Regions from separate parts of the Shewanella violacea DSS12 genome, predicted to be linked through region 1. Evidence: predicted binding sites of a transcription regulator. Region 1 holds the regulator's gene; each other region holds the start of a gene.
The links. Region 1 encodes LexA, which represses DNA repair genes until DNA is damaged. Its sites were predicted from a motif close to TACTGTATNNNNATACAGTA; they were not measured.
Positions count from the first base shown of each region.

Region 2: the regulator LexA is predicted to act here: its motif matches at 5,352-5,371, upstream of SVI_RS10630 (LexA family protein).
Region 3: the regulator LexA is predicted to act here: its motif matches at 1,186-1,205, upstream of dinB (DNA polymerase IV).
Region 4: the regulator LexA is predicted to act here: its motif matches at 1,494-1,513, upstream of recA (recombinase RecA).

Region 1 covers NC_014012.1:225,459-231,724, reverse strand. The annotation lists gene mtr (tryptophan permease) at 1-35, opposite strand, end outside; gene plsB (glycerol-3-phosphate 1-O-acyltransferase PlsB) at 35-2,458, opposite strand; gene lexA (transcriptional repressor LexA) at 2,730-3,347, shown strand; gene SVI_RS00895 (cell division inhibitor SulA) at 3,383-3,895, shown strand; partial or broken gene coxB (cytochrome c oxidase subunit II) at 4,327-5,439, shown strand; gene ctaD (cytochrome c oxidase subunit I) at 5,491-6,266, shown strand, end outside.
Region 2 covers NC_014012.1:2,590,751-2,597,016, reverse strand. The annotation lists gene SVI_RS10655 (efflux RND transporter periplasmic adaptor subunit) at 1-800, opposite strand, end outside; partial or broken gene SVI_RS21895 (transposase) at 1,275-2,232, shown strand; gene SVI_RS10640 (antibiotic biosynthesis monooxygenase family protein) at 2,523-2,822, shown strand; gene SVI_RS10635 (Y-family DNA polymerase) at 3,511-4,764, opposite strand; gene SVI_RS10630 (LexA family protein) at 4,899-5,333, opposite strand; gene SVI_RS10625 (two component system response regulator) at 5,726-6,266, shown strand, end outside.
Region 3 covers NC_014012.1:3,775,946-3,782,211, reverse strand. The annotation lists gene fghA (S-formylglutathione hydrolase) at 1-776, shown strand, start outside; gene dinB (DNA polymerase IV) at 1,278-2,363, shown strand; gene SVI_RS15685 (aminoacyl-histidine dipeptidase) at 2,475-3,935, opposite strand; gene SVI_RS15680 (M17 family metallopeptidase) at 4,234-5,775, shown strand; gene SVI_RS21570 (hypothetical protein) at 5,881-6,033, shown strand.
Region 4 covers NC_014012.1:3,583,043-3,589,308, reverse strand. The annotation lists gene mutS (DNA mismatch repair protein MutS) at 1-1,291, opposite strand, end outside; gene recA (recombinase RecA) at 1,641-2,699, shown strand; gene alaS (alanine--tRNA ligase) at 3,448-6,072, shown strand.

The DNA.
Region 1 (6,266 bases):
GTCCCACTCTTAGCTGCATTCATATGGTTAGCCATTATGCTTTATGCTCCGCAGCGACACTATCTTCTATGGTCTGTCTCACGGATGAACGCAGCAAGCCATTGGCTCTCTGCCTAATCCGTTCAACATCTCCTCTCTTGTCACTATCTAATATGTAACCTAGCGCTTTTAGCTTGACGCTAAGGGCACCGTAAAGCTTCTTATCATAAAATTCCGGTGCAGTGATGCCATGGAGCGCACCCAGTCTTTGTGCCAATCTATGACTTTCGCCCTCGAGCTCGAAGCGCTCCATTAGGGGACGGGCAGCCAGCAAGTTAAATATGATGGCATAGCGTTGCATAGTTTCACTCACAGTACCTGCGAGCAGTAAGAGCTGGTTGATCTGGCTATCTACAGGCGTGAGGTATTCGGACTCGGTCACGAGTCCTTGTGCGATAAACAGATCCAAAATCTGGGAGACTCGAGTGTCTATGTCTTCGATCCCCATAAACAACTCGGCTTTAAGCAAGGGATAAAAATCTTTTACCGTAGCGATAATCTCATCTCTGGTGACATGCTCATGTTGAGTCAAACAGCTTGCTATTAGAGACGGAACAATCAGCAGGTGGATGATATTATTGCGATAATAGGTCATAGCCACTGCTATGCTGTCCTCTATCGAGATAATATCCCCTAGCGGGTCGCTATCTAGCTGTAGCTTCTTAAGATCTAAACCTTGTTGCACCAATAACTCACCATCGCCTTCCGGTACAGATGTGAACTCGGTATAGGGCAGATCTTTGAGTAATTTAAGATAGAGATCTAACTGCTTCACAAGCTGTGAACGCTCTAAGGCATGTTGCTCAGAAGCCAGTAAAACTAAGCTGGTCAGAGTCACAGAACTCACAGCTGCCGCATCATTAATGCTTGTCATCACTCGATTAGCTAAGGTATTCACCACAGGAGATAGCCACTTAGGACGTTGCTCTGGATCTTTAGCCATCTCCTCCTTCCAACCGGGTACTTCCTCGTCCAGATAGTTGTTCAGGGTAATGGGTTGACCAAAGTTCACATAACCTTGGCCAAAATCACCTAGCTTACGCAGTGCACCAAATAGCTGCCAAACAGATTCTTTCTTTTTCTTCTTGCCGCTGAGTTCTTTATGGTAAGTGGCGACCTCCATCACATGATCATAACCTAAGTACACAGGTACTAAGGTTACTGGTCTTTCCATGCCACGCAGCACACTATTAAGCGTCATGGCGATCATGCCAGTCTTAGGTGCGAGCAGACGTCCGGTGCGAGAACGTCCACCTTCGGTAAAGTATTCTACCGAGTAACCTTTGGTGAATAGCTGATCTAAATATTCACGGAAAACCACAGTGTAGAGCTTGTTACCTCTGAAACTACGACGTATGAAGAAGGCTCCGCCACGGCGGAACATAGGCCCTGCAGGCCAGAAATTGAGATTGATACCCGCAGCTATGTGCGGTGGAACCATGCCCTCGTAATAGAGAATATACGAGAGTAACAGGTAGTCCATATGACTACGGTGACAAGGCACGTAGATGATCTCATGACCATCATGATGCAGCTGCCTGATCTGCTCGGCGCCCTTGATATTGATGCCCTTGTAAAGCTTATTCCAAAGCCAGGTCAGGAAGCGCTCGGCTATTCGTACTAAGCTCTCGGAGTAATCCGCTGCAACTTCATCGAGATACTCCATCGCCTTAGCTTTGGCCTCGGCCTCGGAGATCTTCTTACTGGCTGCTTCCTCCTTAATCGCCTTCTTAAGGGACTCAGAATTTAACAGATCTTGGAATAACACCTGACGTTTAGGCAAAACAGGGCCAGTCATGACCTTACGTTGACGGCTAAAGTGAACTCGGGCAACACGAGCAAGCTTGTGAGCTATTCGCTTGTCGGTGCCATGCTCATCGGCCATGTGACGAATTGAGACGGCATTAGAAAATTGAACGAAATTATGCCTTCCCAGGAAGAGGATCATAAAACATTTTCGCAGCCAGGTTGGATTTTGTCGCTCGAGCACTGCGGCCTTCATGGTATCGTCTTCTTTACCTGGAGTACGTCCCCAGTAAAGACTGACCGGCACTAGCTGTATATCCAGTTCAGGCTTCTCTTTATGCACCTTCAACAGATCCATAAAGCTATTTAAGAAAAACTCATTGCTCTCTCTTTCACCGAATAGCGGCTTGGCACCTTCAAGGCATACGACTCTCGGCGTACGATCACCATCGACCACAAGTTCATCATAGGGACTTGGAAGTCTATATTTACCTGTGATTTCACTCAGGGCTGCGATGTCGCTGAGAGATTCAGTCTTCATCACATAAACCACAGGTTTATCTGGATCTAAATTGAGATCGGCGAAGGGGTCATGGGGCACAACTACAGTCTGCACCAGTTGTTTCTGAATCCAGCGTAAGGATTTATACCAAAGAGAGTCTTTTTTCGACATTGTTCTTATATAATATGAGTCTTCTTAATAACGGCATAGAATACCAGATAAAAGAGAGAACCCCCTAATCTAGTTGGCAAAAGCCATAATGAAGCCAGTTATACTGGTGAATGACTCAAAATATCAGCCAGATTTACTAATACCCTTACCTTTCAGAGGCAAAGACAGGGTATGACAAATAGCAATCCCAGATAATAAACTTGGTTAATCCTTGCACTGACCAAGATACTGTATATAATGACAGTTACTGTATAGAAAGACAGGATTAATCATGAGACCTTTGACACCAAGACAAGCCGAGATCCTAGAACTCATTAAGCGTAATATTATCGATACCGGCATGCCTCCGACTCGAGCTGAAATAGCCAAGCGCTTAGGCTTCAAGAGTGCCAATGCGGCCGAAGAACATCTGAAGGCCCTCGCCAAGAAAGGTTGCATCGAAATAATTCCCGGTACATCCCGCGGCATCCGACTCACTCAAGCAGCGGAACCCGAAGATTTAGGCTTACCATTGATAGGCCAGGTTGCAGCTGGTGAACCTATCCTTGCTCAGGAACATATAGAACAACATTATAAAGTTGATCCGGCTATGTTTCGCCCCAGTGCCGACTTTCTACTTAGGGTGCGCGGTGACAGTATGAAAAATATTGGCATTCTCGAAGGTGATCTGCTTGCGGTTCATAAGATTTCACAAGCAAAGAATGGCCAGATCGTAGTCGCTCGAGTGGAAGAGGATGTCACAGTAAAACGCTTCGAGAAAAAGGGCAGTATGGTCTATCTCCATGCAGAAAATGAAGACTATGCACCAATAGTGGTCGATCTCACCAGTCAGAGCCTGAGTATCGAAGGTCTGGCAGTCGGTGTTATCCGCAACGGCAGCTGGCAATAAATAGATAAGTCACTCATTGGCGAAGGAGCTTGGTAATGAAAAATATGATCGGAAATAGCCCTAGACACCCAGGTTTATGGACTAATCCACTTAACCAAGCGTCCATCGAACAAGAGTGTGGAAGTATCACCACGGTAACCAGCTACACTCAGGGCCGGGTGGAACTAAAACAAGTGAGTAATCAGCTTGCAACCTTGAGCCATCAGGGGCAATGGATCGTATTGATTAGTCCTCCCAATATAGGTTACAAGCAGATGTTAGCCGAAGCTGGAGTCAGGATGGACCGAGTCCTGCTGGTTCATGCTAAAGACGAAATCGAAACCTTATGGGCCATGGAAAAAGCGCTTATAAGTGGTACATCCAGTGCCGTTATCTGCTGGACTCAGGCCTTAGATTCACGTGACAATCGCCGACTAAAACTGGTAGAAAAAAGCGCACGCGCTTTAGGCATTGTCATCGAGGATGCGAATAATCACTTACACAGTAAGGCCCACACTCAAAGAGATACTCACTTCAGTCAGGCCAGTTTATTTGGATCTCTACACTAATCTAGAAATTGATTTAGCCTAAAACCTATTATTTAAGTCCCGCAAGGGACTTTTTTATGTCTGATTTTTATTCAAAATATTTCATAATTTAGCTAAAAGTGATCTTGATCAATATTTCAACACCAAGTAAGTTAGGGATATAACAACGATAATTTGTTATATCCAAACGATTTAGTAGTCGGCGTAGTAAAACCCTGCCATATGTACAAGGCCAGAAATTTACCTCGCTGAAATCGGTACTGATATATTCAGCCGTAGGTGCGAGTGTGGTTAACTCTGGTAGATAAGTAACTGCCAAACTAAAATAACAAGTGAACCGCCACTGCACTTTGAAGTCATCGTTGCTTTTTTGGGAACTGAAGAGTTTGCATAGAGCAGAGACTTACTGTGTGACTCTTCTTTGTCTTAATTTTTGACAGAGGAGAAGTCTAGTGAAGCGAGTGTTGTATAGTTTTCTGGCGTTGCTGTTTACGCCATACGTTTTGGCATCAGGAATGCCCTTTAATATGACAAAGGGCGTTACGGATATCAGTGGACAGGTATACAACCTGCACATGATCATTCTGTATATCTGTTGCGCCATCGGTGTCGTGGTTTTCGGAGTGATGATCTATTCCATGATCAATCACAGAAAGTCTAAGGGTGCCGTAGCAGCCAATTTCCACGAAAGTACTAAGGTCGAGATAGCCTGGACCATTACACCTTTCATCATACTCATAGCTATGGCTATTCCGGCGACTAAGACCTTAGTTGCCATGGAAGACTCTAGTGATGCTGACATCACCATCAAGATCACTGGCTCTCAATGGAAATGGCATTACAGCTATTTCGATCAAGATATAGAATTCTATAGCTTACTCTCGACCCCGCGAGAACAGATAGAAGGCACCGAGGAGAAGGGAGAAAACTATCTCCTCGAGGTCGATAAGCCCTTGGTCCTCCCCATCAATAAGAAAGTTCGCTTCCTGATGACATCAGAAGATGTGATCCATTCCTGGTGGATCCCCGCATTCGCCGTCAAGAAAGACGCGAATCCAGGTTTCATCAATGAAGCATGGACTCGTATCGATATCCCAGGTACCTATCGTGGCCAATGTGCCGAACTCTGCGGCAAAGATCACGGCTTCATGCCAATCGTGGTCGAGGCTCTGAGCCAAGCCGACTTCGACATCTGGGTCGCCGAACAAAAAAATCAAGCCAGCGCCGCCGCTGCAGAGGCTGAAGCCTCCTTGAGTCAATCCCTCTCCATGGATGAGCTAATGGCCCAAGGTGAACAGGTGTACATGTCTCGATGTGCCGCATGTCACCAGCCTAACGGCATGGGTTTACCCGGCGTATTCCCTCCAATGAAAGGCAGCCCAATCACCACTGGACCATTAATGGATCATCTGGAGATCGTTATCAATGGTAAGGCGGGCACTGCTATGCAGGCTTTTGGGAAGCAATTAACCGCGCAAGAGATTGCCGCAGTGATTACTTATGAACGTAACGCATGGGACAACAACACAGGCGATACGGTTCAGGCAGCTGATGTCAGTCAGCATGGCCAATAGGGAGGCAATATGAATACTTTAACCCGCGATGCGGAACCCAATATGGAAGTTGGTCAGGTCGAAGAGACCAAGGATCACCAAGATGAGCATCATCAACAGCACCCCTCGGGGATTAAACGTTGGCTGTTCACTACCAACCACAAAGACATAGGCACACTCTACCTCTGGTTCAGTTTTATCATGTTCCTCACCGGTGGGGCCATGGCTATGGTGATACGCGCCGAGCTATTTCAACCAGGATTACAGCTGGTAGAACCAAACTTTTTTAATCAGATGACCACAGTCCACGGACTGATCATGGTGTTTGGCGCCGTTATGCCAGCCTTCACTGGCCTGGCAAACTGGCTGATACCTATGATGATAGGCGCGCCGGACATGGCGCTACCCAGAATGAACAACTGGAGTTTTTGGATCTTACCCTTTGCCTTCGCCATCCTGCTGAGCTCGCTGTTTATGGAAGGTGGTGGACCTAACTTTGGCTGGACCTTCTACGCACCACTGTCGACCACTTACAGCCCCGACAGCACGGCGCTATTTGTCTTCTCTATCCATATCATGGGGATTAGCTCCATCATGGGAGCGATCAACGTGATCGTCACCATAGTGAACATGCGCGCTCCGGGTATGACATGGATGAAGTTGCCACTTTTTGTCTGGACCTGGTTGATCACCGCTTTCCTGTTAATTGCCGTGATGCCGGTACTGGCTGGCACTGTGACCATGGTGCTAACAGATAAATACTTCGGCACCAGCTTCTTCGATGCCGCGGGTGGCGGCGACCCTGTGATGTTCCAGCATATCTTCTGGTTCTTCGGTCA
Region 2 (6,266 bases), 2.4 Mb from region 1:
CTGAGTTTATCGATAACGCCTTCGCTACGGACAATAGTACCGGTCCATTCCTGTTGCTTGCCACCTAAGTCGGCAACGAGCGTCACTTGTGAATGCTTACCTTTATTGATCAGGTATTGGATCTCTTTATCAGCCAATGGCAAACGAATTTCGGCTTTATGGGTACTTAACACCTTGCCCAGGGGGGTCCCCATGCTGACATAGGAACCTAATCCAATGGTGCGACTCTCTATAAGGGCATCATAGGGCGCCTTTATCACAGTACGCTCGACATTACGTAGCGCACGTTTAAGTCCGGCTTCGGTAGATTTTAGCTTAGCTATCTCTTGGGCTAGTTGTGGTTTACGCAGACTCAAGTCAGAGGGCACGCTGTTTTTAATGCGTTTCCATTCCTCTTCGGCTACCTTGCCGTAGGCTTTTTCCTGCACTAAGGTTGCTCTTGCCGAGGCTAGGTTGGCTTCTGCATCTATGAGATCGGCATCGTAATCACTGGGATCGATTTTCGCGAGAATGTCGCCTTTCTTAACTAAGCCTCCACGAACGAAGCTTTCTGACAGGTAAATGATCTGACCGTTGACCTGAGAAACCAGTTCAGTCTCATACTTTGCGTTGACCACACCGTAGGAACTGACCGAAAAGGTCATAGGGTTGAATTCAACCTGTGTAACGGCGACCAAAGGCGTATTGTCTACCGCTTCCTTCTCTTGGGGCGGTTGTTTCAATGCTGACATAGCAAGGAAACCACCTATCCCGAGGGATAATACGACAATAGGCAAAATAATCTGTTTTTTTGTAGCCACAACACTTCCTCTTGTTTAAGCCTGGATTTATATTTTTTGTAGAACAAGCTTACGTGCCTGTTTCCATCTAATACATTGGCGAAAGATTTTTTGACTTCGACATGTTAAATGAATTGGGTCAATGTTACAGCTTGAATGTGTAAAATTGTGTGTCGTGTCTGTGCTAGCTACTCATCGCGTAAAATAATGGCTTAACCTATGTAACTACACATGTTTACTCTGTTTTATAAGCCAAGATTTCCTAGCTAAGAATGTGCATAAAATTAACATGTATAGACAAATCTCATTTTTGAGTCGTAATTTATTCGGTATCACCATCCATTCTTATATAAGCAGATTATCAAAATAACCAAGACACCCCAAATTTGAATGAGTAATTTTTTGAACTAGGCTTTAACCAACATGAGCTGTTGAGGTTTGAGTTATGCCTACACCAAGAAAGGCTTTAGTCAGTTTGGAACTCTTTATTTAAGAATAAGTCATTATTATCACGGTGTATCTCGTTGTGTTAGAAGGGCTTACTTGTGCGTGGTTGATCAATATAGTGATCAATCTTATGAACATAGGCGTGATTGGGTCGAAAGTAGATTGCTGGAGTTAGCCGGAGTATTTGCCATTGATGTGTGTGCCTATGCCGTTATTGGTAATCATCTTCATGTGGTCTTGTGTATAGATAAAGAGCAAGTATTGGCCTGGACAAATATGGAAGTATTAGTTCAATGGCATAAGCTATTTAAGGGGACTTTACTGACACAGAGCCTTGTTAAGGGGATATTCTTAATATCTATGAATTGAAAACGGTTGAAGACTGTATCTTTGAATTTCGTCAACGCTTGATGGATATCTCTTGGTTTATGCGTGCTCTGAATGAACCCATAGCGAGAAAAGCTAAGCTTGAGGATAACTGTAAAGGCAGATTTGGGAGGGGAGGTTCAAGTCTCAAGCACTTCTAGACGAAGCAGCTGTATTGGCCTGTATGGCTTATGTAGTCCACTCTTTATTAATAGATAGGCCTATCCGCGCTAAAATGGCTACTACACCTGAAACCTCAGACTTTACTAGCATTAAACTGCGTATTAAGGCAGCGATACAAGGTGAGCAGCCCAGTACACTATTGCCCTTTGTCGGCAACGAGCATAAAGCAATACCTAAAGGACTCATGTTCAGTGCTAAAGATTATCTACAACTTGTTGATGATACTGGACGAATAGTCAGAGCTGATAAGCGAGGCTCTATGAGCCAAGAATCGGCTAATATTTTAAATAGACTTAATATCCCGCAAGAAAACTGGATAAAACTGACCACAGAGTTTACCAAAATTTTCAAAGGGCCCGTGGGCAACACCCAAGAGTTAACAGCGTATTGTGGACACCTTGACCGCAAACGCCGGCAAGGTGCTGCCAATTGCCATCGATGGCTAGATAGCGCCTAGTATTTATTCGCGAATATTCCTTAGTTAAATCGTACAAATGCAGCCGAATATCAGTGCGGTATGTTGGGTTTTCCTGATTCTGTTATCCTATTTCATTTTAGTTATTCTCGACAATTTTTAATGAGTTATGCATTCAGATAGTCTATTTATCATGTCTGGTAATTGATGATATAGACAAGTCGTGGCACACTGGTTTTGCTGTAGTTTTATATGTTTCTAGTGGTTGTTTTTTATTGAAATAATTTTGGATGTCTATATTAGAATATTGGGTGTCTGTATTAGGAGAGGTTATGTTTATTGTCGCGAACCGTATTCCGGTGGCTGTGGATTGGCAAGATGAGTTTGAAAATCGATTTCGTCAGCGTGTGGGTCAAATCGACCAACAAGCTGGGTTTGTCTCCATGCAGATCTTGAAACCCGTAAGTGAGGGAGCACCTTATATTGTCTTCACTAGTTGGCAAGATGAAGCGGCTTTTGAGGCTTGGGTCCAGAGTGAGGGTTTTAAGTTATCACATCAAAATCCCTTACCTAAAGAAGCCTTTACCGGCAGGCCTATGATTGAAAAGCATCAGGTGGTGATATCGACTTAAGCTGGCAGCGGTAAATTGAGTACTTTACTCTAGTAGCTTAGTAAGGCCATTTTAAAGAGCTCTTGTGGAGTGAAGACCCGCCAGTAATTAGTGCTGTTTAGGGCGGAGGTTCTCTCTCATTTTAGCCAATATATTTGCAGGTGATTTAAGGGTATTCGTTAGCCTTTAGTGTATACCTTGTGTGGTTCGTGGATCATATACTGCAATGTTAATTAGTGCAGTTTAGTGTTGTTAGGGCATTGAACTTCTCAACTCCTTGATAATATATGCACAGGTAATTTAAGGAGATGTAATTTAAGAGGACCGATTAGTCTTTAGTGCATGCTTAATCTGGCCCGTGGATAATATCTGCTATTTATGAGTAAGTGATTTTAGCTTCTCTTGGATGCTAGTTGCTTAAAACTGCTGAGTGAAGACCTGTGACATGCCACTTGGCCCTATAAGAAGGGAACTATCATTAGCAGTTGATCTTAGAGGGTGCCTTTGTTGTGGACTATGCATACAGGGGAGTTATCTCTTAGCTCTATCAATTACTAGTCAGAAAATCAGCCATTACTCTTAGAAATATCTCGTATGTACATAGATATATTCCAGGATGTTATCTCTTAATCTCTACATTTTTTATCAGAATAACTGCTATTGCTGCATGCTTGGGTCGTCATGTTGTATTTGAAAAATGGTCAGTTAATTAACAAGTGATCTTAGGGATGTCTCGCCAGCTGGTGGTGTATTGAGGGGTGAGATATTCTCGCTTCATGTGCCATTTTGCAGTGAACCCTTGGGCAGCCATAAATATAGAGTCGGAGCCGTATTTGTGATTGAGTGCGTCATAGACCTTCATTAATGCTGGGTTTTTCGGTGACGCAAACAGATCCAGCTGGTTATGTGACTCACTGATAAGATCGATGAGACCAACTCCGACCTTGTAATAACGCACCCCGGCTCTAAATTGCTGCTTGGCTATCTGAGTCACTATTTGGGTTATTTCACCTGTGTCATTGGTGGGGTAAGCAAATCTATGAGTGAGTTTAAATCCTGTAGGCTGCTCATCGAAGGGGGAATTAGAGGCAAAAATAAGCAACACCGAGCACAGGGAGCCTTGAGCTCTTGCCTTGCTGGTGGCAATACCTGCATGTTTACCGAGGGCTTGCTGTAGTGAGTTTGAATCTGTGATCCGCTCTCCCATACTACGGGTCGAAAAGATTTGCTGCTTATCGGCTCTGGCTTGATCCCAGCCCTTACAAGGTTCACCGTTGAGCTCCCGCACCGTACGTTCCATCTCTATACTGAACTGCTTTCTGGCGAGTCCCGGTGCCATCTGAGATAGTGCGTAGGCTGATGTTATTCCCATCAAATCCAACTGCTTTGACAAGCGCCGGCCTATGCCCCAGACATGACAGGGCTTTATCTGGGAGAGAATAGCCTTTCTTTGGTCTGAATTAGCGATGACACAGACTCCATTGTAGTCGGTGAGTTTCTTGGCGGCGTGATTGGCTATCTTAGCTAACGTTAAGGTTTTTCCCATGCCAATAGATACAGGTAAGCGAGTCTCTTTCCAGACCGCACGGCGTATGATGTGGCCGTGCTTCACTAAGCAAGGTATGGCTGGATAACAGTGTTTAAATGACAGGAATGATTCATCTATGCTGTAGACATGCTGCTCAGGTGCAAAACGGCCTATCACTTCCATCATGCTGGCGGACAATGAGCCATAGAGTTCATAATTAGAACTTAAGGCGATAACTCCTAAGCGGTCACACAGTGCCTTAACTTTGAAATAAGGCTCAAACTTTGGGATCCCGGCCGCTATGGCCTGACGGTTGGCGGCGACAATGCAGCCATCATTGTTAGATAACACGATAATAGGCCGGCCACGCCACTCGGGACGAAATACCTGCTCGGCGCTACAGTAGAATGAATTAGCATCCACGAGAGCGAACATCATCTTCCCCTAGAGTGAGTTGATTTAGCTGACCCATTAACTCTGGTATAAGTTCTGCTACAAGTTCTTGATTAGTTTTGGAGCTCGTTCTGGTGCTATAGCTCACTCTGTAACGACGCTAGCATCAATAAAATTCATCGGTTAAAAACCGACTCGATGGCAGCGCTATTCATCAGCAGAGGACTCGGCCGATGACAGCGTATCGAACGCACCACGATACCTTCGACACTGAACTGGTCGTACTCGTGTATGACTACTGGTTGATGTTCATCGTTAGCCGAGAGTAACATTCTTCTTTTGGTATCAATAATTTTGCAGACAAAGTTACCGTTGTAATTTGCCACTATCACGTCTTGATCTTGTACCTTGACGTGCCTGTCGACGATGAGGATATCGCCATCGAATATGCCGACATTTTGCATCGAACATCCGCTCGCTTGGCCGATGAAGGTGGCACTGGGGTGCTGGATAAGCAGCTCATCTAAGCTCAAAGGAAGCTGTTTATAGTCGGTGGCTGGACTTTCGAAGCCGGTTATTCCGGCACTGGCTGAGATTGGAATCACTTTCATCATGGTCATTTAACTCTACACTGTATATTTATACAGTTGTAAGTTTAGCAGTAATCTAAGTGGTGGCAATCTTTTTCGGGATTATGCTGCCAGAACGTTAACGAGGCACTGATTTATCTCTCTTTGTGCTCTATATGCTGATGTTTTTGTCTGCTATACCGAACTATTTACTGTTTCTGTCTAGCTTTCATTATTGTTCGAAGCATCATTAGCTAGGTACAAAGTCTTGACAATTTAGCTGAAACCCCTTCAAAATACGAAAATTGCGATCTAAGTCGGTTAAATGTTGATTTTGCGATCTAGATCTACTTGTTGCGCGTGCTGCGAGTAAGGTCGGTTTGCTGTTATCTAGATAAAGCGGATAACTTAAACTCAATTCAGGAGATAAACTTATGACGTTTGGCCAGTACAAGTCGATAAGCATATTAGTGGTTGATGACCATTCGTTAATATTTGATGGATTACGTAGTTGCCTGGCACCCTATTCTGAGCTTGAATTGGTGGGGTTTGTTGAAGATGGTTTAGCGGTATATGAGCAATGCTTAAAATTAAAGCCAGATCTCGTGTTTATGGATCTAAAACTGCCTGGTATGAGTGGTTTCGATGTGATCCGTCAGTTACGCCAACGTTGGCCAGAGATGATGATAATCATGCTGACGGCGACTGTAGAAGAGAAGAGTGCCCGTGAAGCATTAGATGTAGGTGCTAATGGCTACGTACTCAAAAATAGCCCGAAAAGTACCTTGTTAGCCGCCATTAAATCAGTTTGCAAAGGTAAGACTTTTATTGATTCTAGCTTAGACGAACAACAAGTTGAGGCGCTGATTGGTGCCGTTGATGGCGATATGCCTATGCTGACGCCAAGAGAGCAGCAAGTGCTAAAGTTGATCTGTGAGGGACGTCGTAACCGGGATATTGCGGAGGACTTGGTAA
Region 3 (6,266 bases), 1.4 Mb from region 1:
ATTGTGCGATGCGCTTCGCTATTTACCTGCCGCCTCAGGCGTCAAATGGTCAGAAAGTACCGGTTCTTTATTGGTTATCTGGTTTGACTTGTAGTGATGAAAACTTCATGCATAAAGCGGGCGCCCAGCGCATTGCTGCTGAGCTTGGTATCGCCATAGTTGCACCGGATACTAGCCCCCGTGGCAGTGACGTTGCCGACGATGAGGGTTACGACTTAGGTCAAGGTGCTGGTTTCTATGTTAATGCCACTCAGGCTCCTTGGAATAAGCATTTCCAGATGTATGACTACATAGTCCATGAGCTACCCGCCTTGGTCGAGTCAATGTTCCCGGTGACAGACAAGCGTTCTATTGCTGGCCATTCAATGGGTGGACATGGCGCCTTAGTCATCGCCCTGAGAAACAGTGCAGCTTACCAGTCTGTTTCGGCATTTAGCCCAATCAGTAATCCAATAAACTGCCCTTGGGGTAAGAAAGCCTTTACTGCTTACTTAGGCAGAGACACGGCAGCTTGGTCCGATTACGATGCCAGTACTCTAATGCGTAATGCCTCTGAGAAAAATGGTCAGTCATTTGTGCCTGCTCTAGTCAGCCAAGGGGAAGCGGATAACTTCTTATCTGAACAGCTAAAACCTGAAGTCTTAGCTGCGGCGGCCAAGAACAGTGGTTATCCTTTAGTGCTAGAAAGCCATGAAGGTTACGATCATAGTTACTTCTTTATATCCAGCTTCATAGAGCAACACCTGAAGTTTCATGCTGAACACTTAAGTGACTGATAAGTTGGAAGACTCTTGATTTGAGAGCTTGCTTGATTTAAGAAAACAGGATCATTCAGATATGTTTTTCATCACGAGTTTCATCGAGCATCATTTAAAATTCCATGCTGAACACTTAGATGTTAGCTAAATTGGAAGACTCTTGATTTGAGAGCTTGCTTGATTTAAGAAAACTGGATCATTCAGATATGTTTTTCATCACGAGTTTCATCGAGCATCATTTAAAATTCCATGCTGAACACCTTAGCGCCAGCTAAAGCTAAATAGTTTTCTACTTTGATAATGCCATTGGGTTAATGACTCGATGGCATTTTTGTTTGTTGCTTACTCTTTATTCATTTCCTACTCCTTATTCGTTTTTTGTTCCTTCCTCATGCAATTTTTTATCTTAAGTCTCATTTTTATTGGATACTGTTTTTATATACAGTATAGTGGTGTGAGAGGGCTTCTTGCTGAGAGAGTGTTTACAAGAGTGTGTTGAAAACTGCTTTGAAAACTAATTTGAAGAAAATTATTCATATCGATATGGACTGCTATTTTGCCGCGGTCGAGATGCGCGACTTTCCTGAGCTCAGAGGTAAACCCATAGCTGTGGGCGGGCGCAGTGATCGCCGTGGGGTTATCAGTACCTGTAATTATGAGGCTAGGGTTTTTGGCGTTCGTTCGGCCATGGCCTCGGGCTATGCGTTGAAACTGTGCCCAGATTTGATATTAGTGCCTGGGCGCATGTCGGTGTACAAAGAGGTCTCAATACAGATCCGTGAAGTATTTGCTCGCTATACCGACTTGATTGAACCTCTCTCTCTTGATGAAGCTTATCTAGATGTCACCGACTGCACTCAATGTCAGGGCTCTGCTACCTTGATAGCTGAAGCTATCAGGCAGGAGATCTTCGAAGTCACAGGCCTCACAGCTTCTGCCGGTATTGCGCCGATTAAATTTCTTGCCAAGGTCGCCTCAGATCTGAATAAACCCAACGGACAATATGTGATAACCCCGGATATGATCTCCCCCTTCGTGAAAACCTTACCCCTGACTAAGATCCCTGGGGTGGGCAAGGTGACGGGTAAGAAACTTGAGGATATTGGCCTGAAAACCTGTGGCGATCTACAGGACTATCCCAAATCAGCTTTGATAGAGCGTTTTGGGAAATTTGGTGCAGTCTTGATTGAGCGGGCTCAAGGTATAGATGAGCGGGGCATCTCGCCGCACAGGGAGCGTAAATCTGTGGGGGTCGAGACAACATTGGCAAAGGACATCTATACCCTGGAACAGTGTCATGGGGTGATGCCTCAACTTATTCAGGAGTTGGCGGCGCGAGTGACGCGCAGCGCTAAAGATCGCAGTATCAATAAGCAAGTGGTTAAGCTTAAGTTTAGTGATTTTAAACAGACCACCATAGAACACAGATCCGATGAAATATCGGTGACGTTATTTTATGATCTGCTCGCACAAGCCTTGGAGCGTCAGCAGGGGAGAGGTATTCGATTATTAGGTGTGTCGGTGGGCTTAGCGAGTCAGTCGGCGGTTAACACTAGGGCGGCAGACAATGAAGTCAGAGAGTCGCAGATGGACCTAGGATTTTAAAGAAGGGCTGTTAACTAAGGATTTTTAAATAAGGTTTTTTAAAGAATGATTTTAAATAAGGATTTTAGAAGAAGTTGCTAGAACCTAGGAACTAGGTTCTAGCAAACTTGATTAATCTTTCTCTGGGATACGTTCCAGTACCGCTAACAGCAGCTTGTAGTATTGGCCTACTGTCTCTATGAGTACCTTCTCATCGGGACTATGTGGGTAGCGAATAGTCGGACCAATCGATACCATGTCCATCTCAGGATAAGGCTTCTTAAACAGCCCACATTCAAGACCCGCATGAATCACCATGATCACAGGTTTCTTGTTGTAGATGTCGTCATAGGTTTCACGAACTAGTGCCATCACAGGTGAGCTGTTATCTGGCTTCCATCCCGGGTAAGCACCACTGAACTCTATGCTAACACCGGCTAAGTTTGTCAGTGAGGTTAATACGCTTTCGACTTCTTCACGACCCGAATCTATCAGTGAGCGAATTAAGCAGAGAATCTCAACGCTTTGGGTTTCTGTGCTGATAACGCCGACATTTAATGAAGTCTCAGTAACACCTTCAACCTCATCACTCATGCGGATCACGCCATTTGGACAAGCATTGAGTAGATCAATCAGTATATTTTGAGTATCTTCGCTCATGACTTGCTTGGCTGCTGACACTTCGGCTAGTTCCAGTAACATATCTGGATCGGCAATGGCTAGCTCTTCCCTGATAAGCGCCTGAAATTCTTGGATCTGAGTCTCAAGTTTAGCGATGTTTTCAGCGGGTAGCATAAAGCTGATACTGGCTTCACGAGGGATGGCGTTACGCAGAGAACCACCGGTGAAGTCAGTTAATTCCAGCGCCGAGTCATCGGCGTAGTTAAACAGGAAGCGGGCCAGCAGCTTGTTGGCATTACCACGTCCAAGATGTATGTTCACACCGGAATGACCGCCTTTTAAACCCGATAGGGTCAAGGTGTATGTTGCATTGCTCGACTCCGGGGCTTGCCACACCATAGGCACACTGATTTGGGCGTCAACACCACCGGCGCAGCCCATGTAAATCTCGCCTTCTTGCTCTGAATCTGTGTTGATCAGGATCTCGGCATCCAGATAACCGGCTTCCAGGCCAAATGCGCCAGTCATGCCAGCTTCTTCATCGATAGTTAATAGGACTTCCAATGGGCCGTGGGGGATATCATCTGAGCCCAAAACGGCTAACGCAGACGCCATGCCTATGCCATTGTCAGAACCTAGAGTCGTGCCCTGAGCCTTAACCCAATCACCATCCACGTAAGGAACGATAGGGTCTTTCTCAAAGTCATGAAGCTTATCTGAGTTCTTCTGGGGCACCATATCAATATGGGCCTGCAGGACCACTGTCTTGCGGTTTTCCATGCCAGGTGTGGCAGGTTTCTTGATGATGAGGTTACCGACTTTATCTTCAACAACTTCAAGTTGCTTATCTCGTGCCCAAGCTTGAATGTGCGCGCTGAGTGCTTGCTCATGCTTAGAAGGATGTGGGATCGCACAGATCTGATCGAACCACTGCCAGAGTGCTTGAGGTTGTAGTTGGCTTATTGCTGTCACGGATAATTCCCCTTTAGAATACGACTTGGAGGCTAAATTTAACCGCATTCTATCACAGGTGAACAGCAAGATTTTCAGACTGATTGTTTACCTATGTAAAGGCTGATGTACAAAGTTACCAGAATATTTTATAAGCACTTGGCATCGGCTTAACTTAAGTGAATAATGCTAGCTAATAAAGCATTATAAAGTGCGTACAATAATAAAGTGTTCCTTCTTTAATTACACAGTTAAAACAATGTATTACCTGTGAGTTATAGAATGAAATCACACGATCTCACAAGCAGAAGGATGGTTCATGGCTCAGGTTAATTTTGTTGATGTACTCGATGGTGATGCAATCTTCGAAGGCAGTGGTTGGGATGCTTTGGTCATAGTGACCACAGATATCAGTAAATCTGGTTTCGATGAGGTGACCTTGCTGGCGGAACATGGCGCTAAAGTAGATAAGCGTGTTGGTCAATTGCCGACTCTATTATTTGCCCCAGGGCTCGCTGGTGGCCGCTTGATCATCTCACCGGTGAAGAACAGCCGAGATGATTTTGAAGATGTGCGTATCTTTGCCGATGCGGCGAGGGCGGGCATTAAGCTAGCCAAAGATGCCGGTGCTATTCGCCCTTTATTGGTTGTTGCTGCTGACAGTGATGCGCGCTATCAATTTTCCACCCAAGTCGCCGCCTTATCCTGTGGTCAGGAGTTATGGCAAGCCCTTGAGCGACGTGAAGTCAGTGGTGACACTCCCGCATTCGAGGCCATAGGTCTGTTTAATTCGACTCAAGCGAGTCTGAGTCTGAACGCCATAGAGGCGGGCAGAAACTTAGCCAGAGATCTATGTGGTACAGAGCCTGAGCGCATGTCTGCATCAGCCTTTGCCGATTATTGTGTCGCAGCCTATCAAGATTCCGGTCTCAAGGTTTGTGTGGTGGAAGACAGAGACGTATTGGAGCGGGATTATCCTCTGCTGAGTGCGGTGGGCCGATCATCATTTGCGGTTGCCAGACATCAGCCACGTGTGGTTAAGCTTGAGTATGTTGGCGAAGGCGAGATAGAGCATACCTATTTTTACGCGGGCAAAGGGGTTATTTATGATACCGGTGGCGCCGATATCAAGGTCGCCGGTGGTATGGCTGGCATGAGTCGAGACAAGGGCGGGGCAGCGGCAGTTGCAGGGCTAATGAAGACACTCTCTATGCTTAAGCCTAAGGGGATCCGTGTGGTTGCTGAACTTGGCTTAGTTCGTAACAGCATAGGCTGTGAAGCCTTCGTGACCGATGAGATCATCACAAGTCATGCCGGCGTTCGAGTCAGAATTGGTAATACCGATGCCGAAGGTCGCCTAGTACTGGCAGATCTACTTTCACACCTGAGGATCAAGGCCGAGAAATCCGTAAAGCCTGAACTATTTTCGGTGGCTACATTAACCGGTCACGTGGTGCGCTGTTTCGGTGGGTATACCGCCACCGTAGAAAATGCAGTGGCGAAGCAGGCGGGCGTGGCTGCTAGTATGGCCAACTTAGGCCTAGCCTGGGGCGAGCCTATTGAACAGTCCGTGTTGCGTCGTGAAGATTTTGCCAAAATAGTCGACCCATCCGGTGCGGCGGATATACTCTCATCCAATAATGGGCCGTCATCCGTAACGGCTCGTGGTCATCAGTATCCGGCAGCGTTTTTATTGGAAGCATCGGGTCTGAGTGCCCATGGTGTGCATGCTGATCTTCCTATGGCCTTCACCCATGTAGACATAGCAGGCAGTGCTACAGAAGGTCATCCGCTTTATGGCAGCCCGACGGCTACGCCATTGGTGGGTCTATATAAGTACATGACTAAAACTGAACAGTAATAAAAGTATATGGCTAATACATGATATAGGAATAATGGGCATCTATTATCGGTAACGGCTCGTGGTCATCAGTATCCGGCAGCGTTTCTGCTAGAAGCATCAGGCTTGAGCGCTCATGGCCTGAACTCTAATAAGCCTATGGCCTTCACTCATGTAGACATAGCAGGCAGTGCTACTGAAGGTCATCCGCTTTATGGCAGCCCAACGGCTACAGCATTGGTGGGTCTTTTTCAATACATGACTCAAGCAGAAAAGTAAGAAGTTATTGACTATATAAAGGCTCATGGGAACCTATACTCATGAGCCTTTTTATTTGCAGCATAGGGTCTGAGTGCTCATGGTCTTAGCGCTAATAAGCCTATGGTCTGACTCGAGAAACTGTTATCTGGGTATCTCTGAGTATGCCATCCACTTTAAACTTAGCATTGTGTCTATATAAAATAGATCTATGTGATTAGTGGGTCTATCCATGTCATATACTTACATATTAT
Region 4 (6,266 bases), 1.6 Mb from region 1:
CTCTTAGGACTCCACCATCGCGGATTAGCATAGGTGGATTATCTATAATTGCCCTGTCGAGCAGAGCGAGTTCATCGGGGAATTCACTCATAATCGTCGCTAGACGTTTGAGATGTGGTGACTGGCAACTGGCGAGAAGTTGCTGAATCTCTGGCAGTACTGATAATGCCTGTTTTAGGCGAGAAAAATCCCTGGGTCTGGCACTTCTCAGTGCGAGTCTGGCGGTGATTCGTTCTATATCACCTAGTGCTTTTAAATGTGGAGTCAGGTTGTCAAACAGGCCGCTGTCGAGCAACTCGGTGAGGGCACCTAAACGAGATTCTATTTGTTGGCGATCTCTCAAAGGTTCGTGGAGCCAGCGCTGCAACATGCGACTGCCCATAGGGGTTGTCGTATTATCTAATATCGCAGATAGGGTATTTTCACGTCCACCTTGTAGGTTGATTGTCAGCTCTAAGTTTCTTCTTGTGGCGGCATCGAGCACGATACTGTCGTCTTGATTGAATCGTACGATAGAGTTGATGTGGGGCAGGGCAGTTCTTTGAGTATCTTTAACATACTGCATCAGGCAACCAGCCGCCTGCAGCGATAAACGCGCATTTTCCAGGCCGAAACCACGTAGATCTTTGGTCTTAAATTGATCTAAAAGGAGTTTACGGGAAGTGTCGAAATCGAATTCCCATTCCGGGCGTCTGCGCTTGCCATTGAATCTTGTGATCAGGGACATCTCGCTGAAGTCTTCACTATAGAGTAACTCGGCTGGACTAGTACGTTGTAGCTCAGCCTCTAATGCTTCTCTGCTCTCCAATTCACTGACCACGAAACGGCCAGAGCTTAAGTCTAAGGTGGCATAACCAAAGCCTGCCTTACCATGATATACAGCAGCAAGCAGGTTATCTTGCCTCTCTTGCAGTAAGGCTTCGTCGGTCAAGGTTCCTGGTGTGACGAGACGAACGACCTTGCGTTCAACCGGCCCCTTAGAGGTGGCTGGATCGCCGATCTGTTCACAGATGGCGACAGAGACCCTAAGTTGAACCAGCTTGGCGAGATAACCTTCGACTGCGTGATAGGGCAGTCCAGCCATAGGGATTGGATCGCCACCACTCTTGCCACGTGCGGTGAGTGAAATGCCTAAGAGTTCAGATGCTCTCTTTGCATCGTCATAGAAGAGCTCGTAGAAGTCACCCATACGGTAAAATAATAACATTTCAGGGTTTTCGGCCTTGAGCGTCAAGTATTGACGCATCATAGGTGTGTGTTTTTCTAGGTTTTGGGTGTCGATTGGATTCATCTACAGCTCGTTTCTTCTATGAGGTATTGAACAGGCAAGATGCTCCATCGGAGCAGCCTTAAAATATGTCGCCAATATTAACAATTTTTTGAGTCAGTTGCGTGTTTAAAAAATAAATAGTCAGATTGAATTTTTCTTCGTTAACAAGTGCTTCTAATTGAGTAAATATGGCTAGAAAAAAATAATCATCAACAGTACTTGATACTGTATGATTGTACAGTATACTAGTTGCATATTGAGGCCCCTATTCGAGCAGGATAAAGTTTTCTTAGCTCAAATAACGGAGTTGTCACAAGTTTATATCGGCGTTGTTGCCGTGACTTAGATTATGCACGAAGAGGATATCGGAATGAAGATTGATGCGAACAAAGAGAAAGCACTGAATGCCGTTTTAAGTCAGATCGAGAAACAGTTCGGTAAAGGCTCTATCATGAAACTGGGCGAGAACCGCTCGATGGATGTTGAGACCATCTCTACGGGATCACTTTCTTTAGATGTAGCACTGGGTGCCGGCGGACTTCCTTTAGGACGTATCGTTGAGATTTATGGACCAGAATCTTCTGGTAAGACAACACTGACCCTAGAGGTCATTGCTGCTGCACAACGCCAAGGTAGAGTGTGTGCCTTTATCGATGCAGAGCATGCCTTAGACCCTATATATGCTAAAAAGCTAGGTGTAGATATTGATAACCTACTTTGTTCTCAACCAGATACGGGTGAGCAAGCGTTAGAGATTTGTGATGCCTTGACTCGTTCAGGTGCTGTTGATGTCATCGTTGTCGATTCGGTTGCGGCTTTAACGCCGAAAGCTGAGATTGAAGGTGAAATTGGTGATTCACATATGGGACTTGCTGCTCGTATGATGAGCCAGGCGATGCGTAAGCTCGCTGGTAACCTGAAGCAAACCAATACCATGCTTATCTTTATCAACCAGATCCGTATGAAGATTGGTGTCATGTTCGGTAACCCTGAAACCACCACAGGTGGTAACGCACTTAAGTTTTATGCTTCTGTTCGCCTCGATATTCGCCGTATCGGTGCAATCAAAGATCGTGACGAAGTTATCGGTAACGAGACTCGCGTTAAAGTGGTTAAGAACAAGATCGCAGCACCATTTAAACAGGCGGAATTCCAAATTCTTTATGGCAAAGGCATCAACCGTACGGGTGAACTCGTCGACCTTGGTGTGATACATAAATTAGTAGAGAAAGCGGGTGCTTGGTACAGCTATAAAGGCAATAAAATAGGCCAGGGCCGTGCAAATGCAGGTAAGTACTTAACTGAACATCCTGAAATTTCTGCTGAAATCGAAACTACACTGCGTGGTATGTTACTCGCATCTCCCGATGCGGCTGAGTCAGCTGCAGGTGATGAGAATGTTGACCTCGAGACTGGTGAAGTATTCTAGAGAAGAGTTTATTCTCAAGGGATAGAATATAAGTAACTCGGTGGGCTATTTGGCCCACTAGATCGCGGTTTCGCAACTAGCGTGCCGCGATTATTATCTGCATATGAATAAGGGCCATGGGTACCAGTCACCACTCACAATATATCAATACAGATGATGGCGAAGAAGGTTTCGCTTAAGTTCAAATTGCCTCACACTGGAATACTATTGCTTTAACGATCAATCATGTTCATCCGCTATTAAAGCCATATTTTTCACACTCTATCTTCATTTCGTGCAATACCCCCCCTAAAACTCTGGTTATTATACCAATCGCTATAAAGGTGTGGTCACTCAGCGAGAGTTTAGCGCTTCAGAGGCAAGGTCATTAATTGCTCCTGCATAAATGACATTCACAACATCCATGTTGCTAGCAACGAGTGAGGAACATAGTTATTCTACGTTTAAGCTCGTTAACGCCGTATCGGAAGTGCAAAAACTCGCCTTCAGGAGTGTTTTTGGCAGCCTACTTCTGTGTTGAATGAGTTCAAAAGGGATCACCATTGCCTCACTCTTTCGCCTTGAATTAAGCAGCCAAAAATAACTCTGAGTTGACCACCTTCTTATACCGATTGGTATTATTCTTTAGACTGCTTATAATACGCCTCAAAATAGCGCAAGTGTGTGTTGAATAACGATTGTCGATTCGATTAACTAATCGTCCAACACAGTGCCAATAATTTAAGTAATCTCAATTCAGGGTGATTTCATGTATCAAACCACTGCAGCACTAAGAACTGCTTTCTTGGAGTATTTCCACAAAAATGGTCATCAGGTTGTGGACAGCAGTTCACTGGTCCCTGTTAATGATCCTACTTTGCTCTTTACCAACGCGGGTATGAACCAGTTTAAAGACGTATTTCTGGGTGAAGATAAGCGTAATTACACTCGTGCTACCTCGTCTCAGCGCTGTGTACGCGCCGGCGGTAAACATAATGATTTAGACAACGTAGGTTACACTGCACGTCATCATACTTTCTTTGAGATGTTAGGTAATTTTAGCTTTGGTGATTATTTTAAGCGTGAAGCGATCACATATGCGTGGAACTTCCTGACACAAGAGTTAAAAATCCCTAAAGAACGTCTGTGCGTCACCATCTATGAGACTGATAACGAAGCCTATGATATTTGGACTAAAGAGATAGGTGTTTCGGAGGATAACCTGATCCGCATAGGGGATAACAAAGGTGCCCCTTACGCGTCGGATAACTTCTGGCAGATGGGAGACACGGGTCCTTGTGGTCCATGTTCTGAAATTTTCTATGATCACGGCGAACATATCTGGGGTGGTCGCCCTGGTACGCCAGAAGAAGATGGTGATAGATTTATCGAGATCTGGAACATAGTCTTCATGCAATACAACCGTCAGTCCAATGGTGACATGCTGGCGCTTCCTAAGCCTTCTGTCGACACAGGCATGGGAATTGAGCGTATTGCGGCCATCATGCAAGGCGTTCACTCTAACTATGAAATTGATATTTTCCAGGCCTTGATCAAGAAAACTGCCGAAATATTAGCTGTTACCGACTTAGAAAATAAATCCTTAAGAGTTATCTCAGATCATATTCGTTCATGTGCATTCTTAATTGCTGATGGTGTTATGCCATCTAACGAAGGTCGAGGTTATGTACTTCGTCGCATCATACGTCGTGCGGTACGTCATGGTAATAAGTTAGGTGCAACGGATTCCTTCTTCTATAAGTTAGTGCCAACCTTAATCCTGGTTATGGGCGACGCAGCTAAGGGCTTAGTAGAAACTCAAGACATAGTGGTTAAATCATTGAAGGCCGAAGAGGAACAGTTTGCTCGTACTCTTGAGCGTGGTCTAGGGATCTTAGACGGCGCCCTTAACGCCCTTACAGGGAAAGTTCTCGATGGCGAGACGGCTTTCAAACTCTATGATACCTATGGTTTCCCGGTGGATCTGACTGCTGATGTTTGTCGTGAACGCGAAATAACCGTAGATGAAGCAGGTTTTGAACTTGCTATGTCAGAGCAAAGAAAACGTGCACAAGCGGCGGGTCAGTTCGCGACCGATTACAACGATTCACTAAAGATTGATGAAGAGACTGAGTTTTCAGGTTATTTGGATCTCGTTTCGAATGCCAAAATTACTGCCATATATAAAGAAGGCGAATCTGTTACTGAGATAAACGCCGGCGAAGAGGCCGTTGTTGTGCTCGATACCACACCTTTTTATGGTGAGTCTGGCGGTCAAAGCGGTGATAGCGGTACCTTAAGTGCGGCTGGATTCGACTTTATCGTCAAAGATACCCAAAAATATGGTCAAGCAATCGGTCATATTGGCACCTTGAAGACGGGAAGTTTGTCCCTTGGTCAGTCCCTGGAGGCTAGTGTCGATAAGGCGCTGCGTCAGCGCACCGAGCTTAACCATTCAGTGACTCACTTGCTTCATGCTGCGCTACGTCAGTTACTCGGTACACATGTGAGCCAGAAAGGTTCCTTGGTCGACCCTGAACGTTTACGCTTCGATTTCTCGCATTTTGAAGGGGTTAAGCCCGAAGAGCTGCAAGCCGTTGAAGACTTAGTTAATACCCAGATCCGTTGCAATCATGAATTGACAGCCCAAGTCATGACTATCGATGCGGCAAAAGATAAGGGTGCAATGGCCCTGTTCGGCGAGAAGTATGCCGATGAAGTCCGTGTCGTTACCATGGGAGACTTCTCAATCGAACTCTGTGGTGGTACTCATGTAGGACGTACCGGTGATATAGGTTTGTTTAAAATTACCTCTGAAGCTGGTATTGCGGCGGGTATACGCCGTATCGAAGCTGTGACTGGTGCCGCAGCAATGGCCTATGTGGCTGGTCAAAAATCTGAGTTAGATAAAGCTGCCAAGTTACTCAAGGCAGATGCTGGCTCTGTTGTGACTAAGCTTAAGGCGCAGCTGGATCGTACGAAACAGCTTGAGAAAGAGTTATCTCAGCTAAAGGATAAGCTTGCAGCTGCAACAAGTGCAGACTTAGCCGGTGAAGCTCAAGAGATTAACGGCGTTAAAGTTTTAATTAAGAAGCTCGATGGCGTCGAGCCTGGTGCGTTAAGAGGACTGCTGGACGAGTTAAAGCAAAAGCTAGGTTCAGGTATTGTAGTACTGGGTATTGCAGGTGACGCTAAGGTTAACTTGATTGTAGGTGTGACTAAAGATCTGACCTCGAAAGTGAAGGCTGGTGAGTTGGTGGCTAATATCGCGGCTCAGGTTGGTGGTAAAGGTGGCGGACGCCCTGATATGGCTCAAGCTGGCGGAAGTAAGCCGGAGAACTTAGATGCTGCCCTCAATCAAGTGGCATCCTGGTTACAGGAACGCTTGGCATAAGTTAAGACCTTAGCTAAAGCTTATGAAGCTATTAATCCACACGTGAGGCGATAGTTTTAAATATCTGACCTAACGTAAGTAAAAGGCGCTATATGTATATAGCGCCTTTTTTAATACTCTCTAGCAGGCTTTATAGCCTCTAGTCGTGACTATCTAGTGGACAGAGGTGAGAAGAATATCTATTGTGAATAAAA